2 regions of the Burkholderia contaminans genome follow, and region 1 is predicted to be linked to the other one. Evidence: predicted binding sites of a transcription regulator. Region 1 holds the regulator's gene; the other holds the start of a gene.
The links. Region 1 encodes FliA, which starts transcription of late flagellar genes. Its sites were predicted from a motif close to CTAAAGTTTNNNNNNNNNNNGCCGNTA; they were not measured.

Region 1 (4,422 bases):
AAGTCGCGCATCGAGCGGATCGTCAACGATACGGTGATGCAGGAGCTCGGCGAACTGCGCGGGATGATGGCGGAGCAGTTCGACAGCCTGATGTGGCACGACCGCCAGCGTCGCAGCGCCGTGCACGGCGCGCTGACGAAGCACCTGTTCGCGGCCGGTTTCTCCGCGCAGCTCGTGCGGATGCTGGTCGACAACATGCCGGCCGGCGACGGCGCGCAGACCTTCGAACAGGCCGCCGAATGGGCGCAGTCGGTGCTCGCGTCGAACCTGCCGGTGCTCGACAGCGAAGATGCGCTGATGGAGCGCGGCGGCGTGTTCGCGCTGATGGGGCCGACGGGCGTCGGCAAGACGACCACCACCGCGAAGCTGGCCGCACGCTGCGTGATGCGCTTCGGCGCGAGCAAGGTCGCGCTGCTGACCACCGACAGCTACCGGATCGGTGGCCACGAGCAACTGCGCATCTTCGGCAAGATCCTCGGCGTGCCGGTGCACGCGGTGAAGGATGCGGGCGACCTCGCGCTCGCGCTGTCCGAGCTGCGCAACAAGCACATCGTGCTGATCGACACGATCGGCATGAGCCAGCGCGACCGCGCGGTATCCGACCAGATCGCGATGCTGCACGGCGCGAACGCGCCGGTGCAGCGCCTGCTGCTGCTCAACGCGACGAGCCACGGCGACACGCTCAACGAAGTCGTGCAGGCGTACCGCAGCGCGGGCGAGCATCCGGACCTGGCCGGCTGCATCCTCACGAAGCTCGACGAGGCGACCCACCTCGGCGGCGTGCTCGACACGGTGATCCGCTACAAGCTGCCGATCCACTACGTGTCGACCGGCCAGAAAGTGCCGGAGAACCTGTACGTCGCCTCGACCAAATTCCTGCTGAAGAGCGCGTTCTGTGTCCCGCGCGACGGCTCGCCCTTCGTGCCGCAAGACGAGGACATGCCGACGCTGCTTTCCGCACTGACCGCACGTTCCACCGCCGAGCTTCACGAGGTGCGATTTGGATAAACGAATCATCGACCAGGCCGAAGGGCTGCGGCGCCTGCTGGCCGGGCGCGCATCACGCATCGTCGCGGTGGCGGGCGGGCCGGCGGGTGTCGGCTGCACGTCCACCGTCGTGAACCTGGCGGCGGCGCTCGCGTCGCTCGGCAAGGATGTGCTCGTCGTCGACGAGCGAGCCGACGTGCATTCGGCCAGCGCGACGCTGGCGGGCGCGTGGCTGCGCGACGGCGAGCGCATGCGGGTCGCGGCCGGCTTCGGCCTGTGCGCCGCGGCGCGGCTCGCGCGTACCGGCTACACCGATGCGCAGCTGAGCGATTTCATCGACGGGCCGGCCGACATCGTCCTCGTCGACGCGCAGCTCGGCGCCGACGGCTCGTTATCGGCGCTCGCACGCGAAGCGCACGACGTGCTGGTCGTCACGCGGGTCGCCGCACAGGCGATCACCGAGGCGTATGCATACATGAAGCGGCTGCATTTCGCGCATGCGTTCGCGCAGTTCCGCGTGCTGACCAATCACGTCGGCAGTCATGCGGACGCGAAGGTCGCGTTCGACAACCTCGCGGGCGTCGCGAGCCGCTACCTGACCGTGTCGATCGCCGACGCGGGCTGCGTGAGCGCCGATCCGCTCGTCGAGCATGCACGCGAGCTGACGCGCGCCGCGGTCGACGCGTTCCCGTCGTCGCCCGCCGCGCGGGACTACCGGCAGATCGCCGCCGACCTGCTGTACTGGCCGATGCGCCCGGGTTCGGGTTCGGGTGCGGGTGCGGGTGCGGGTGCGGGCCGCGCCGTGCACGCGGGCGGCAAGCCGTCGTATGAGGCGGGCGCGGCACACGCCGCGTGAGCGCCATCGGAAGGAGAGAGCCATGATGTACAACGCTCAAGGAAAGATGTCCCAGGCCGACGTGCTCGCGCAGTATGCGCCGCTCGTGCGACGCCTCGGGCTGCAGCTCGTCGCGAAGATGCCGGCGAGCGTCGACCTCGACGACCTGATCCAGGCCGGCATGATCGGCCTGATGGACGCGGCCGGCCGCTACAAGGAGGACCAGGGCGCGCAGTTCGAGACCTACGCGACCCAGCGTATCCGCGGTGCGATGCTCGACGAACTGCGCAGCAACGACTGGCTGCCGCGCAGCCTGCGCAAGACGTCGCGCGAGGTCGAGCACGCGGTGCACCAGGTCGAGCAGCATCTCGGCCGCTCGGCGAGCGAGACCGAGATCGCGCAGCACCTGAACATGCCGCTCGACGAATACCAGGGGATGCTGCAGGACCTGCACGGCAGCCAGCTGATCTACTACGAGGATTTCGACCGCGCGGCCGACGACGAGCCGTTCCTCGACCGCTATCGCGTCGATCACGCCGATCCGCTGTCGGCGCTGCTCGACGAGCACCTGCGCGAAGCGCTCGTCGAGGCGATCGAGCGCCTGCCGGAGCGCGAGAAGCTGCTGATGTCGCTGTATTACGAACGGGGTCTGAATCTGCGCGAGATCGGCGCGGTGCTCGAAGTAAGCGAATCGCGCGTGTGCCAGCTGCACAGCCAGGCCGTCGCGCGCTTGCGCGCACGGCTGCGCGAACAGGCGTGGGTCGGCGCGGAGTCCTGACCCTTTCCTGACGGCCACGCGCGCCGACGGCGCGCGCTTGTGCCGGGTACGCACCGTATGTGCGCCGTGCTTGCGCATTCAGCGCGCCGATTTGCTACAATCCTCTCCGCTTTCCGAGGAGCGTTGCGACGGACCACTCTGTGTCCGCCAGGCTCGGAAGGCTTCACCAAGCAGCCGTGCGGCACAACCGCTTCGGCCCCGCTTCCTGAACGGCGCTCACGTCACCAATCTAGAAACTTTTTAGAAAGGAGGGCGTGATGAACGCCATTATCGATTCCAAAGCTACCCACGATTACGTCGTCGCCGACATGGCGCTGGCCGGCTGGGGCCGCAAGGAACTGAACATCGCCGAGACCGAAATGCCGGGCCTCGTGCAGATCCGTGACGAATACAAGGCACAGCAGCCGCTGAAGGGCGCGCGCATTGCCGGTTCGCTGCACATGACGATCCAGACGGGCGTGCTGATCGAGACGCTGAAGGCGCTCGGCGCGGACGTCCGCTGGGCCTCGTGCAACATCTTCTCGACGCAGGACCACGCTGCTGCCGCGATCGTCGAAGCCGGCACGCCGGTGTTCGCGTTCAAGGGCGAATCGCTCGACGAATACTGGGAATTCTCGCACCGCATCTTCGAATGGCCGAACGGCGAATTCGCGAACATGATCCTGGACGACGGCGGCGACGCAACGCTGCTGCTGATCCTCGGCGCGAAGGCCGAGAAGGACCGTTCGGTGATCGCGAAGCCGACCAACGAGGAAGAAGTCGCGCTGTACAAGTCGATCGCGAAGCATCTCGACGCCGACCCGACCTGGTACTCGACGCGCCTCGCGCACATCAAGGGCGTGACCGAAGAAACCACGACCGGCGTGCACCGCCTGTACCAGATGGAAAAGGACGGCCGCCTGCCGTTCCCGGCGTTCAACGTGAACGATTCGGTCACGAAGTCGAAGTTCGACAACCTGTACGGCTGCCGTGAATCGCTGGTCGACGGCATCAAGCGCGCGACCGACGTGATGATCGCGGGCAAGGTCGCGGTCGTCGCGGGCTACGGCGACGTGGGCAAGGGCTGCGCGCAATCGCTGCGCGGCCTGGGCGCGACCGTGTGGGTCACCGAAATCGACCCGATCTGCGCACTGCAGGCGGCGATGGAAGGCTACCGCGTCGTGACGATGGAATACGCGGCCGACAAGGCCGACATCTTCGTGACGGCCACCGGCAACTACCACGTGATCAACCACGATCACATGAAGGCGATGCGCCACAACGCGATCGTCTGCAACATCGGTCACTTCGACTCGGAAATCGACGTCGCGTCCACCCGCCAGTACCAGTGGGAAAACATCAAGCCGCAGGTCGACCACATCATCTTCCCGGACGGCAAGCGTGTGATCCTGCTGGCGGAAGGTCGCCTCGTGAACCTCGGCTGCGCGACCGGCCACCCGTCGTTCGTGATGTCGAACTCGTTCGCGAACCAGACGCTCGCGCAGATCGAGCTGTTCGTGCGCGGCAACGAGTACGAGAACAAGGTGTACGTGCTGCCGAAGCACCTCGATGAAAAGGTCGCACGCCTGCACCTGGCGCGCATCGGCGCGAACCTGTCCGTGCTGTCGGACGAGCAGGCTTCGTACATCGGCGTGCAGAAGGACGGCCCGTTCAAGCCGAACCACTACCGCTACTGATCCGGTGCGCCGCTGCCGCGGTGCCGTGCGCACGTCACTCGCGCACCCGGTACGGCGGCACGGCGCGGGATCGCTGGCTGCCGCGGCGCGCCTTCGGGCACCCGCGGCGGCCGGCGGCGGCCACTGATCGTACCGATCGACAACCG
Region 2 (4,422 bases), on a different replicon from region 1:
CGGCGACACGCCGGTCTACCTGAGCTTCGACATCGACGGCCTCGATCCGTCGTTCGCGCCCGGCACCGGCACGCCCGAAATCGGCGGCCTCACCATCCAGCAGGGCCTCGAGATCGTGCGCGGCATGAAGGGGCTGAACATCGTCGGCGCCGACCTCGTCGAAGTCGCGCCGCCATACGATCCGGCCGGCACCACCGCGCTCACCGGCGCGAACCTCGCGTTCGAGATGCTCTGCGTGATGCCGGGCGTCGCCTACCGCTAACCCGACCGACAGGATGACCTTCATGTCCACCGCCGAGCTTTCCCGCTCCACCGCCACGTTCGTGCTGCCCGCAGCGCACATCGCCGGCCAGCCCGTGCGCACACATGCCGATGCGCCCGGCGCGCCGATCTTCGACGCGTCGACCGGTGCCGCGATCGGCTGGCAGGAATTCGCGACGGCCGCGCACGTCGATGCCGCGGTGCGCGCCGCGCGCGATGCGTTCGCCGGCTGGCGCGATACGCCGCCCGCCGAACGCGGCCGCATTCTCGCGACGATCGCCGCGCGCGTCGAAGCCTCGCGCGATCGCCCGGCGGCGCTGCAGATGCAGGTGAGCGGCAAGCCGCCGTTCGAGGCCGACGCCGATGTCGGCGACGTGGCCGCCACGTTCGCGTACTACGCGAAGCTGTGCGAGGACCCGGCGCTGTTCGCCGCCGAACCGGTCGCACTGCCGAGCGACGCCGTCACGGCCGAACGCTTCTACGACTCCGTCGGCGTCGCGGCGCTCGTCATGCCGTGGAACTTCCCGATGGTCACGACCGCGTGGAAGCTCGCGCCCGCGCTCGCAGCGGGCTGCGCGGTCGTGCTGAAGCCGTCCGAACTCACGTCGCCCACCGAGCACGCACTGCTCGACATCGTCGCCGAAGCCGGTGTGCCGGCCGGCATCGTCAACGTCGTGAACGGCGGCGCCGAAGTCGGCGCGGCGCTGACCGCGCACCCGCTGATCGACAAGATCTCGTTTACCGGCAGCACCGCGGCCGGCCGCAAGGTCATGCAGGCCGCGGCCGTCGACATGAAGCGCGTGACGCTCGAACTCGGCGGCAAGTCGTCGCTGATCGTGCGCGACGATGCCGATCTCGACGTCGCGGTGTCGCTCGCCGTCGCGGGCGCCTTCACGAACGCGGGCCAGATGTGCTCGGCCACCGCGCGCATCCTCGTGCACGACAGCGTGTACCGCAGCTTCATGGCCGCGTTCGAGACGGCCGTGCGCGCGCTCGTCGTCGCGCCGCCGGCCGCGGAACAGGTCGCGATGGGGCCGCTGATCTCCGCCGCGCAGCGTACGCGCGTCGAAGCGATGCTCCAGCAAGGCATCGAGGCGGGCGCACGCGTCGCGTTCAGCGGCCGCGTGGCGGATGCCGGCGGCGACGGCTTCTTCATGGCGCCCGTCGTGATCGCCGAGCCGGCCGCCGACAACCCGCTGTGGACCGACGAAGTGTTCGGCCCCGTTGCGTGCGTGAAATCGTTCCGCACCGACGACGAAGCGATCGCGCTCGCGAACGACACGCGCTACGGGCTCGTCGCGACCGTCGTCACACGCGATGCGGTCATCGCGAAGCAATTCCAGCAGCGCGTGCGCGCAGGGCTCGTGTGGATCAACGCGCCGCAGCTCATCTACCCGCACGTGTGCTGGGGCGGCTTCGGGCTCAGCGGGATCGGGCGTGAACTCGGCGTGGCGGGGCTGCGAAGCTATCAGGAACTGCGCCACGCGATGCGCGCGATCGACTGACGACGACTGACCAGTGGGGCCTTCCAGGCCGTTGGCGGCACCGTGTCTCGTGGCACGGTGCCGTTTTTTTATCGATTTCCGGAAAGAGGCCCCGGGCAGCCGGGCAACCTTAGGGTATTCGTTACCTTTTTCCGGATCTCTTCCGACCGGCAACTCACGTAACGGCCATGCATTTTTTGACTTCGATCAAGAAAATCGCGCAGATCGGCATGCGCAAACGTGTGCAACACAGGCATCACGCGCGATGCGTGGAATCACGGGTTCAGTTGTCCGGACGATCGCCGTTATTGCATCAACACCCGTCGATCGACGTCTTCTTGCAGCGAATCGACGCCGTCGCGGGCATGGAGCGGAACAACCGGACGTCCCGCTCGCTTTTCGACAACGGATGCAGCAGCGCAAGTCGCGGACGAGGTAATCATGTTTGTAGCCATCGGGTGGATCGTCGTCATCGGGTCGGTGATCGGCAGTTTCGTCGGCGTGGGCGGCCATGTGCCGGCCCTGCTTCAACCATTCGAGCTCCTATGCATTTTCGGCGCGGCGCTCGGTGCGTTCGTCGTCAGCAATCCGGTCACGACGCTGAAGAAGACGCTCAAGAGCCTGCCCACCTGTTTCAAGGGCGGCGGCTACACGAAGCAGCAATACGTCGAACTGATCGCGCTGCTGTACGAACTGCTGCAGAAGGCGCGCAAGGACGGCATGATGGCGCTCGAGGCCGACGTCGATGCGCCCGAGCAAAGCCCGCTGTTCCAGAAGTATTCGCACGTGCTCGAAGACCATCACCTGCTCGATTTCATCGTCGACTATCTGCGGATGATGTCGAGCGGCAACGTGAACGTGCTGGAGATGCAGGACCTGATGGACGAGGAACTGCATACGCACCACGCTGAGGCATCGGTCGCGGCCAATGCGATCCAGAAGATGGCGGACGGCCTCCCGGCGTTCGGCATCGTCGCCGCGGTGATGGGGGTCGTGCATACGATGGGCTCGGTCGGCGCGCCGCCCGCCGTGCTCGGCAAGATGATCGCCGGCGCGCTCGTCGGCACCTTCCTCGGCATCCTGCTCGCGTATGGCTTCGTCGGCCCGCTCGCGGATCTGCTCAACGCGAAGGGCCGCGCGGCGGCCAAGCCGTTCCACTGCGTGAAGGCCGTGCTGCTCGCGTCGATGAGCGGCTACGCACCGGCGGTGGCGGTGGAATTCGGCCGCAAGGTGCTGTTCACCGCCGATCGCCCGAGCTTCAAGGAGCTCGACGAGGCCGTGCGCGCGACGAAGTCGCCCAAGGCCGCGTAACGGGGGCACCATGGCCGACAGTCGCTCCAATCCGCCGAAACAGGCTCCGCTCGTCGTCGTGCGCCGCAGGAAAAGCGAGGACCACGACGCCCACCACGGCGGCGCCTGGAAAATCGCGTACGCCGATTTCGTCACGGCGATGATGGCGTTCTTCCTGCTGATGTGGCTGCTCGGCTCGGTGTCCAAGTACGACAAGCAGGGGATCGAGGACTACTTCAACACGCCGCTGTCGACCCTCCTCTCCGGCGGGAAAGACGGGCAGGCGCCGCGCCCGAGCGTCGTGCAGGGTGGCGGCCGCGACATGACGAACCCGGCGCCGGCGATCGACACCCAGGCGCAACCGGTGCCGGCCAGCTCGCCCGCGGCACTCGCCGGCATCGTCGATACGCAAAAGCTCGAACGCCTGAAGGCGAAGCTGAGCGCGGCGATCGCACATAGCCCGTCGTTGCGCGCGTACCAGGACCAGATCCGGATCGCGATCACCAACGAGGGCCTGCGCATCGAGATCGTCGATTCGCTGAAGCGACCGATGTTCGCGTCGGGTAGTGCGCAGCCTGAAAGCTACGCCACCGCGATCCTCTCCCAGATCGGGACGACACTCGACGATGTCGAAAACCGCGTGTCGATCGCGGGGCATACCGACTCGACGCCGTATTCCGGCGGCTCGACCGGCTATTCGAACTGGGAGCTGTCCAGCGATCGAGCGAACGCCGCGCGGCGCGCGCTGGTCGCGGGCGGGTTGCGGGAGGAGAAGCTGCTCCAGGTGCGCGGGCTTGCGGATGTCCTGCCGCTCGACAAGAACGTGGCGGACGAGCCGACCAATCGCCGCATCAGCATCCTCGTGATGAACAATGCCGCCGAGCAGGCTTTCTTTCACGACGGTGGCCGGGCGACCGTGGACGAGACGGCGGGCGCGCGGGCCGCGGCGCTGCCGGCGGCGGTTACGCGAGGGCACTAGACGCATTGGCATTCACGACTTCGGGGCGGACGCGCGCGACCCTCGCGCGCCGCGTCGTGCCCGGCAGCATGCCGCCGGAGCGCATCGACGTATTGTTCGTCGGGCGGTGTGTCGAGGAGGTGATCTCGCATCCCGCGCCGGCATCGCTCCCCGTTTCGCATGCAGCCTCCACCTCAGCCTCTCCCCCGCCTCAGTGCCGCTCACCGACGATTCAACCGCGCTCTGCTGACCGCGCCGCGCGGCCTGGCGTCGTGATTTTCCCGGAATTTCGTGCGTTATATTCCGTGGTATATTTCGCCAATCTTTCGCGCATCCGTCCCCGGCCCGACCCTGCCGGACAGAGGTCAACATGCACGCTCCGCCCTTTCGCCTGTCCCGCACGGCGGATCTCTCGTCGCCCGGCGGCAA

Region 2: a site for FliA is predicted at 2,027-2,053, ahead of motA (flagellar motor stator protein MotA). Genes of this name have one in related genera too.

Annotation. Positions count from the first base shown of each region.
Region 1 is NZ_CP090640.1:1,282,539-1,286,960, forward strand. Features, by position in the region: partial or broken gene flhF (flagellar biosynthesis GTPase FlhF) at 1-1,008, shown strand, start outside; gene LXE91_RS05955 (nucleotide-binding protein) at 1,001-1,843, shown strand; gene LXE91_RS05960 (RNA polymerase sigma factor FliA) at 1,866-2,600, shown strand; S-adenosyl-L-homocysteine riboswitch at 2,710-2,825, shown strand; gene ahcY (adenosylhomocysteinase) at 2,858-4,276, shown strand.
Region 2 is NZ_CP090641.1:2,081,022-2,085,443, reverse strand. Features, by position in the region: gene speB (agmatinase) at 1-262, shown strand, start outside; gene LXE91_RS26980 (aldehyde dehydrogenase family protein) at 285-1,766, shown strand; gene motA (flagellar motor stator protein MotA) at 2,187-3,056, shown strand; gene motB (flagellar motor protein MotB) at 3,067-4,014, shown strand; gene LXE91_RS26965 (DUF2325 domain-containing protein) at 4,364-4,422, shown strand, end outside.